2 linked regions of the Prosthecobacter debontii genome follow. The protein of the gene in region 1 interacts with the protein of each later gene in a pairwise test. Links are inferred from orthologs where the notes say so. Each region holds a gene or a part of one and is shown in the gene's direction. Other genes may lie near its edges. The genes, in order: ruvA and ruvC.

Region 1 (3,310 bases):
TGGTTTCATCGCGGAATCCAAGGCCTATGACAACGATGGCAAGACCATCGAGAAGTTTGAAAACTTCCAAGATGGCCCTGACCACATGCTGAACTTCATCAACTCGGTTCGTGCCGGTAAGTTGACGAAGGACGTGCTGAATGTGGCTCACGGTCACCATGCGGCTGGCTTGGCCCACATGGCCAACGTCTCCTACCGCCTCGGTAAGAAGCTCTCCAACGAAGAGATCAAAGAGCGCCTCAGCGGCAGCAAAGCGGCCCTGGAAACCTTCGATCATTTTGTGGCTAACCTGGAAGCCAACCAGATCGACATGAAAGCTGACATGGCTTCCGTGGGTCCATGGCTGGAGTTCGATCCCGTCAGCGAGAAGTTCATCGGTGAGTTCGCTGAAGAGGCGAATAAGCTTGCCATGGACGAATACGCTCCTGGCTTCGAGCTGCCGACCGTCAGCTAATCGATCCTTCCGAGTTAACACTCGATTTAAAAAAACGCGGAACTCAGTCGTGGGTTCCGCGTTTTTTGGTTAGGCCTATACAAATCAATGATTGTTAGGCTCATCCGGGCTTCGGCAAAAAAAGCTCACTCCAAGAAGCTGGCGACGACTTTCGGCACGCCGCCTTTTTTGATGGCGAAGATCTCCGGGCTGGCCGCGCGCGTGTCTGAAAGATAACGTTGTTCCAGATCCGCAGCGAATTCTTCAATGGCCTCCGGTCTGGCCGGAAAGACGAAGAGGGAATGCCGATCTGGCAAGGCCACCCAGATTTCATCCCCGAAGAGTTTTTCGAAGATCGCGGGCAGAGAGGGTGCCACCAGCAGGCTGGCCATGAGAGGCTGGTCACTGCGATAGACGGCATACGCCACCTGACCTTCCGCATTTTTGATCAGCTCCGGTTTCAGCGTGGCGAGTCGTTTATCCGCAGCCTTTTTGGCGCGTTCTGCAAAGGTCTCGACACTGAGCCCGAGCTGCTTGAACTCGTCAGGACGATAGGGCATCACCCAAGGTGTTTCTTTCAGCTCTTTAGCGGGTGTGAGCACCGTCAGCTCAGCCCCTTCGGGAAAAAAGGAAAGGGAGTTGCGCATGATCTTCGGCTCCGGCAGGAGCAGCAGGCTCTCGAGCCGGTGATCCTCGGCCTGAGCGGAACAGAAGGCCAAGGCAACGAAGGCAGAGAGCAGGCGCAGAGTCATGGTAGAGTGGTCGGCACCCACTTGAGCACGCCTTTTCCGCGATGCCAGCATCAAAGGTCTTGCACTCCGGAGCCGCATTGGCTTCATCCAGGGCATGATCGCCTTTCTCCGTGGCACCCTCGCCGAATCTTTTCCTCACCAAGCCATCGTGGATGTGGGGGGAGTCGGCTATGCCGCCAATATTCCTTTAACCACCTTCGACCGGCTGCCGCAGCAGGGGGGGCAGGTGCGTCTCCTCACCCATCATCATGTGACCGAGAGGGAGCACACGCTGTTTGGCTTTTTCACGGAGGATGAGCGGGATCTGTTCCGCCTGCTTATTGATCGGGTCTCTGGCATTGGCCCGAAGATGGCGCTCTCTGTCCTTAGCGGCATGCCCGTGCCAGCTTTCAAAGAAGCCGTCATCCGCAATGACATCGCTGCCCTGGCCAAGATCAAAGGCGTGGGGAAAAAGACGGCGGAGCGGATTGTCCTGGAACTGAAGGATAAAGTCGGCGTGGTGGATGCCTGGCAGGCCGCTCAGGTGGCCCGTGGCGCGCATGATCCGAAGCAGGAAGCCGTCAGTGATGCCGTCCTGGGCCTCATCGCCTTGGGCTACAAGCAGACGGAGGCGCAGAAAACCGTGAACGAGTTGGCGAAGACAGCGCCGGAACCCGTGCGTGCGGACAAGCTCATCCGAGAGGCTTTACGGCTGATGCAGTAGAAGGTGGCCCGCACACTCCGTGTGCGGATAGCCGCGGCGAAGGCCTAACGAGATGCATTTCGTTTCGTTTTGAGCTCCGCACAGGAGGGTATTTTGTAGAGTCCCGACTGCGGGGCCTGAGGATGAATGCCATCTCACATGGACTCCACGCGGGAACCCGCACACGGAGTGTGCGGACCACTGGGATACGCTGGCTTGCGGTGCGTTCCCTGTCAGCCATCTCGACACTCGATTTTGGAAAATCGAGCTACTGCGCTGCCGCGTGGCTCAGCCTTCATTCGCCCGGTCCTGTTCCTCCTGCGAATCGTGTCATCCTATCAAAAACTCCCCTCAACTCTCGTCTCCTTTTCCGGCTGAAGCCGGGGCTCCGAACTCCAGCCTCCATCCAAACCCAGAATCTAAAATCCCCTCTCCGCGTCTCTGCGGTTAAAGGAGCTGCATCCAGCAGTGTGGGCCTCTTCAAAACACTACAAACAAGAGCCAACCACTGCCAACGCTCTCCACCCACATCACCAGCCAAAGATGATCGGTCCGGGCACGATTTTGACACCACCGGTACCGAGGGGATTTCCCTTGGTTTCTTCGATGCTTTCCACGACGTTGTTTTTCAGATTCACCGCCATGCTGCCGGTCTCCACCTTGATGTAAACCACCGTCTGCACCGGGCGGCCTAGGGCATCGATGCTGGTGTTGTATTGGGGGATGCGGTCATAGACCACATACTCCAGCTTTTCCTCCTTACCCGCCGCGCTGAGCTTGCTGGATTTGCGGTTGGGTTTACCCAGGCTGGCGTGGACTTCTTCAGCCGTCATGCCCAAAGCGATTTGTTTGGCGGCGATCAGGGCCTCCACCTCCGTTTGCCGCTGATGCAGTTTTTTGAGATTGGGCACCAGATTTGGATCGGGGGAAAGCAGATCTCCCATGCGCATCCAGCCGGAGACATCACCATGGCGTGCCCGCCCCCGCACTCGGTAGGCGGTATCGGACAGTCCCACCAGCTTCACGAGGGTGCCCGGGGGCATGGAACCCAGGGCCTGCTGCATGGTGGAGCGGGTGTAGATGGGCGCTTCCTGGAGAACCTTCAGCGTCACCGGTTTTTTCAGCATGTCCTCGACGTCGATCGTGCCGGGCTCAGGGGCGAGAAGGGAGGATTTACGGCTGCTGGAAAGCTGGGCCGATGCCACACTGCTCCAGCCAAGCGCAGCAATGACCACCAGGAAAAACAGGGTCGTTTTCATGTCAGGAGAGTGAGGTTATCAAACTGAGACGCCGGGAGGAAAGCTTTTGTTCGACGTGTCAAAGCTTCCGCGTATCCATTCCCCCATGCCCAACGGACCCCTCTCTGCGAAACTCTTCGATCTGGCCAAGCAATACATCCCTGGTGGAGTGAACTCCCCCGTTCGTGCTTTTCGCAATGTCGGC
Region 2 (3,198 bases), on another replicon or contig:
CCAACGTCATTGACGTTGGCCTTGTCATTTCCAGACACGGCGTGCATGTGTTCGGGGGGGATCGTTGATCGCTTCGACTTTCGATCCCCGCACACCGGAACCTCGCCTCTCATTTATCCATGGCCCTTCCCCTTTCCCACCTGACGCTGCCACTCTTGGCCGCTGCCGTTTGCCTTTCTTCATGTGCCACGGTCAAGCGCCTCACGCCGGATCTCCCCAAGATCCCGATGCCGTCTCTGCCCAAGTTCTCCACCTTGAAAAAAGTGACCCGTATTCTTCCGGGCATGCCTGATCACGACAAGGTGAACGATGAAGACCCGCAAATGCCCTTCAATGCCCGAGGCACCCTGGGCTATGGCCACTCCCTGCGTGTGCATGTGTATGAAGGCACACGCTCCACCAAACGCGTCTATAATGGCGTGGTCATGGTGGATGCCAAAGGCGTGGTCGATTTTGGCGATAAAATCGGCCGCACCCAGATCGGCGGTGCGCAGCTACCCAAAGCCGTGGAAGCCATCGCCGCAACCTTCCGGGTGGGCCTTCGCCTGAATCGCCCGCTGACCGTTCACATTCTTTCGGTGGAGGATGTGCCGGTGGTCTCCATCACCGGGGATGTGATCAAGGATGAATTCATCCCAGCCTGGGATGGCATGACCATTCAGCAGGCCGTCACCGTCGCCGGGGGCCGTAAGCTGGGCTCCACCAACCGTGGGGTTTACGTCATCCGGGAAGGAAATCGCCGCTTTTACTCCAGCCTCGAGGCAGCCACGGAGAAGACCGAACCCGAACCTGGAGACATCATTCACCTTTCCCCCGATTTTTAATTTCATGATCGAGCAAATCGGCGGCAACCCAGCCGCAAATCAAATCCCCATTGGCAATCTCTTCAAGAGCATCTCGATCCTTCGCATCGGCGCCGGAGTTCTGCTGCTCAGCCGCCACGGCTGGGTAGCCGCGCATGAAGCCTATGAGTTTCTCTGGGAGGAAAAGACCTGGAATTGGGTCAAAGCCTTCTCAGATGCAGGCCTGCCCATGCCCACGCTCCTAGCCCCTGCCGTGGCGATTACCATTGCGGCCGTCGCTGTGAGCTGGTGCCTAGGCTTCCTTACCCGCCTCTTTTCCGTCATCATGATGCCTGTGTTGATCGGCGTCATCATCAAAGGCACCTCAGCCGAGACAGAGATCGCCTGGCTTTATCTGCTCATTGCCTTCACGCTGCTCCTCTTCGGCTCAGGTGCCGTCTCCATCGACAAACTCTTCCGCCTGGGAGAGAACTGGGGACACTCTAAACCCAAGAAACGCTGGTAAAATCCCGGCCACTCCCGCATGCCGCCCTCCCCCTCCACCGCTCCAATCACCGAGCGAGTGCTCGCCATCGACCCCGCCCTGCGCAACACAGGCTGGGCGGTGCTGGAACAAACAGGACGCGACATCAAGCCACTCGCCTACGGGGTGATCTCGAATGCTCCCAAGCTGCTCCACTCTGGCTGCCTGGTGGCCATCCGAGAGCAACTCCAGGACGCCATTCGCCAGTATGCTCCGACGGTGTGTGCGATCGAGACCACCATTTATGTGCAGAGTTACAAGACCGCCATCGTGCTCGGCACCGCTCGCGCGGCCTGCCTCATCGCAGCCGCTGAGCACGGCATACCCATTTATGAGTATGCCCCGAAGGAGGTGAAACAGGCGGCCGTCGGCCGTGGGGCCGCGCAGAAAGATCAGGTGGCCTTCATGATCCGCAGCATGCTCCGGCTGCGTGAGACACCACCCGCCGATGCAGCGGATGCCTTAGCTGTAGGCATCGCCCACTTTCAGAACGCCAACGCAGGGGCCGCGCTCGCCCGCGAAGCCCGCCGGGTATAAACCGCGCTTACCCAGCACTTCTCCTGGTTTTAGTGAGCCTGACATTTTGACGGCCACGGAACTCCATCATTTTAAATCTGATCTTGCGGGAAAGAGGGGAGGCTCCATACTTCGCCTCTCCCGTGATGTCTCAGAAAGTTAAAGTCGCTGTCCTTGGAGCAAGTGGTTATTCCGGAATAGAACTGCTCCGGTTGTTACTGCGCCATCCTCATGCCGAACTCGTGGCCGTGACCTCGCGCACACTCGCTGGCAAAACCTTATCTGCGGAGTTTCCACGGTTTCGTAAAGTAGGCATCGCCGATCGCCTGACCTTTAGCAATCCTGATGCGGCCGCGCTGAAAGAAGCCGGCGCTGAAATCGCCTTTCTCGCCCTGCCCCATGGTGTGTCCGTGGAATACGCCAAGCCTCTGCTGGAGCTCGGCATCAAAGTCATCGACCTGAGTGCGGACTTCCGTCTGCGCAGTGCCGAGGTTTACAAGGAATTTTATGCGCATGAGCATCCCGCACCGGAATTGCTGAGCGAGGCCGTCTATGCCCTGCCAGAAATCCGGGCGGATGAAATCCAGAAAGCACGTCTCATCGCCTGCCCTGGCTGTTATCCCACCAGCATTTTACTGCCTCTCATTCCTCTTCTGAAGGCTGGCCTGTTGAGCGCAGACCCACTCGCTGTGTCCAGCATGAGCGGTGCTAGTGGTGCTGGCCGGAATGCCAACGTGTCCCTGCTTTTCTGCGAAGTGCAAAATAGCCTGCGCAGCTACAGCGTGCCTCAGCATCGTCACCTGAGCGAAATCGGGCAGGAGCTAGCCATCGCCGCAGGTCGTGAAGTGAAGCTGTCGTTTGTGCCCCATCTGGTGCCCGTGTATGCAGGCATCTGCACCACCACCTTTGCCTCCCTGGCCCCTGGCGTGACGCTGGAGCAGGTGGAGGCTGCTTTACAGCAAGCTTATGCCGACCAGCCCTTCGTGCGTCTGCTCGGCCGCAATCAATCCCCGGACACCAAGCATGTCATGGGCACGAATTTCATCGATATCGGTTGGGCGTTGGATCAGCGTGCAGGCCGTCTCATCCTCATGAGTGCTGAAGATAACATCGGCAAAGGCGCCTCAAGCCAGGCGATCCAGAATTTCAACCTTGTCTGCGGCTTTGATCCTGCTGCCGGGCTCCAGAGCGTATGATTGCTGACCTTGATCCATCTCGCGAACCCCGCGTTTCCTTTAAAGTCATCGAAGGCGGCGTCACCGCAGCCCACGGTTATCGTGCCGGGGCCATCTCCTGCGGCATCAAAAACCCTGACGTGAAACGTCTGGATTTGATGCTGATCGTCTCTGACACCCC

Evidence for each region.
Region 2: the proteins of ruvA (region 1) and ruvC interact in binary tests that used the Escherichia coli proteins (3 or more experiments, as listed by UniProt). The link is inferred for Prosthecobacter debontii from one-to-one orthologs.

The regions. Positions count from the first base shown.
Region 1 is NZ_FUYE01000007.1:309,406-312,715, forward strand. What follows is about bases 90-3,083. They hold ruvA (Holliday junction branch migration protein RuvA), read left to right. Parts: upstream 90-1,279; coding sequence 1,280-1,888; downstream 1,889-3,083. Other genes in these bases: B5D61_RS12785 (Gfo/Idh/MocA family protein), read left to right, coding at 90-454; B5D61_RS12790 (hypothetical protein), read right to left, coding at 580-1,185; B5D61_RS12800 (hypothetical protein), read right to left, coding at 2,398-3,083. Also shown: more of B5D61_RS12785, read left to right, coding at 1-89; more of B5D61_RS12800, read right to left, coding at 3,084-3,126; hemL (glutamate-1-semialdehyde 2,1-aminomutase), read left to right, coding at 3,212-3,310. UniProt on the Escherichia coli protein: The RuvA-RuvB-RuvC complex processes Holliday junction (HJ) DNA during genetic recombination and DNA repair.
Region 2 is NZ_FUYE01000024.1:43,205-46,402, forward strand. The notes cover bases 213-3,094. They hold ruvC (crossover junction endodeoxyribonuclease RuvC), read left to right. Parts: upstream 213-1,326; coding sequence 1,327-1,863; downstream 1,864-3,094. Other genes in these bases: B5D61_RS23575 (polysaccharide biosynthesis/export family protein), read left to right, coding at 213-824; B5D61_RS23580 (DoxX family protein), read left to right, coding at 829-1,308; argC (N-acetyl-gamma-glutamyl-phosphate reductase), read left to right, coding at 1,989-3,038; argJ (bifunctional glutamate N-acetyltransferase/amino-acid acetyltransferase ArgJ), read left to right, coding at 3,035-3,094. Outside these bases: more of B5D61_RS23575, read left to right, coding at 120-212; more of argJ, read left to right, coding at 3,095-3,198.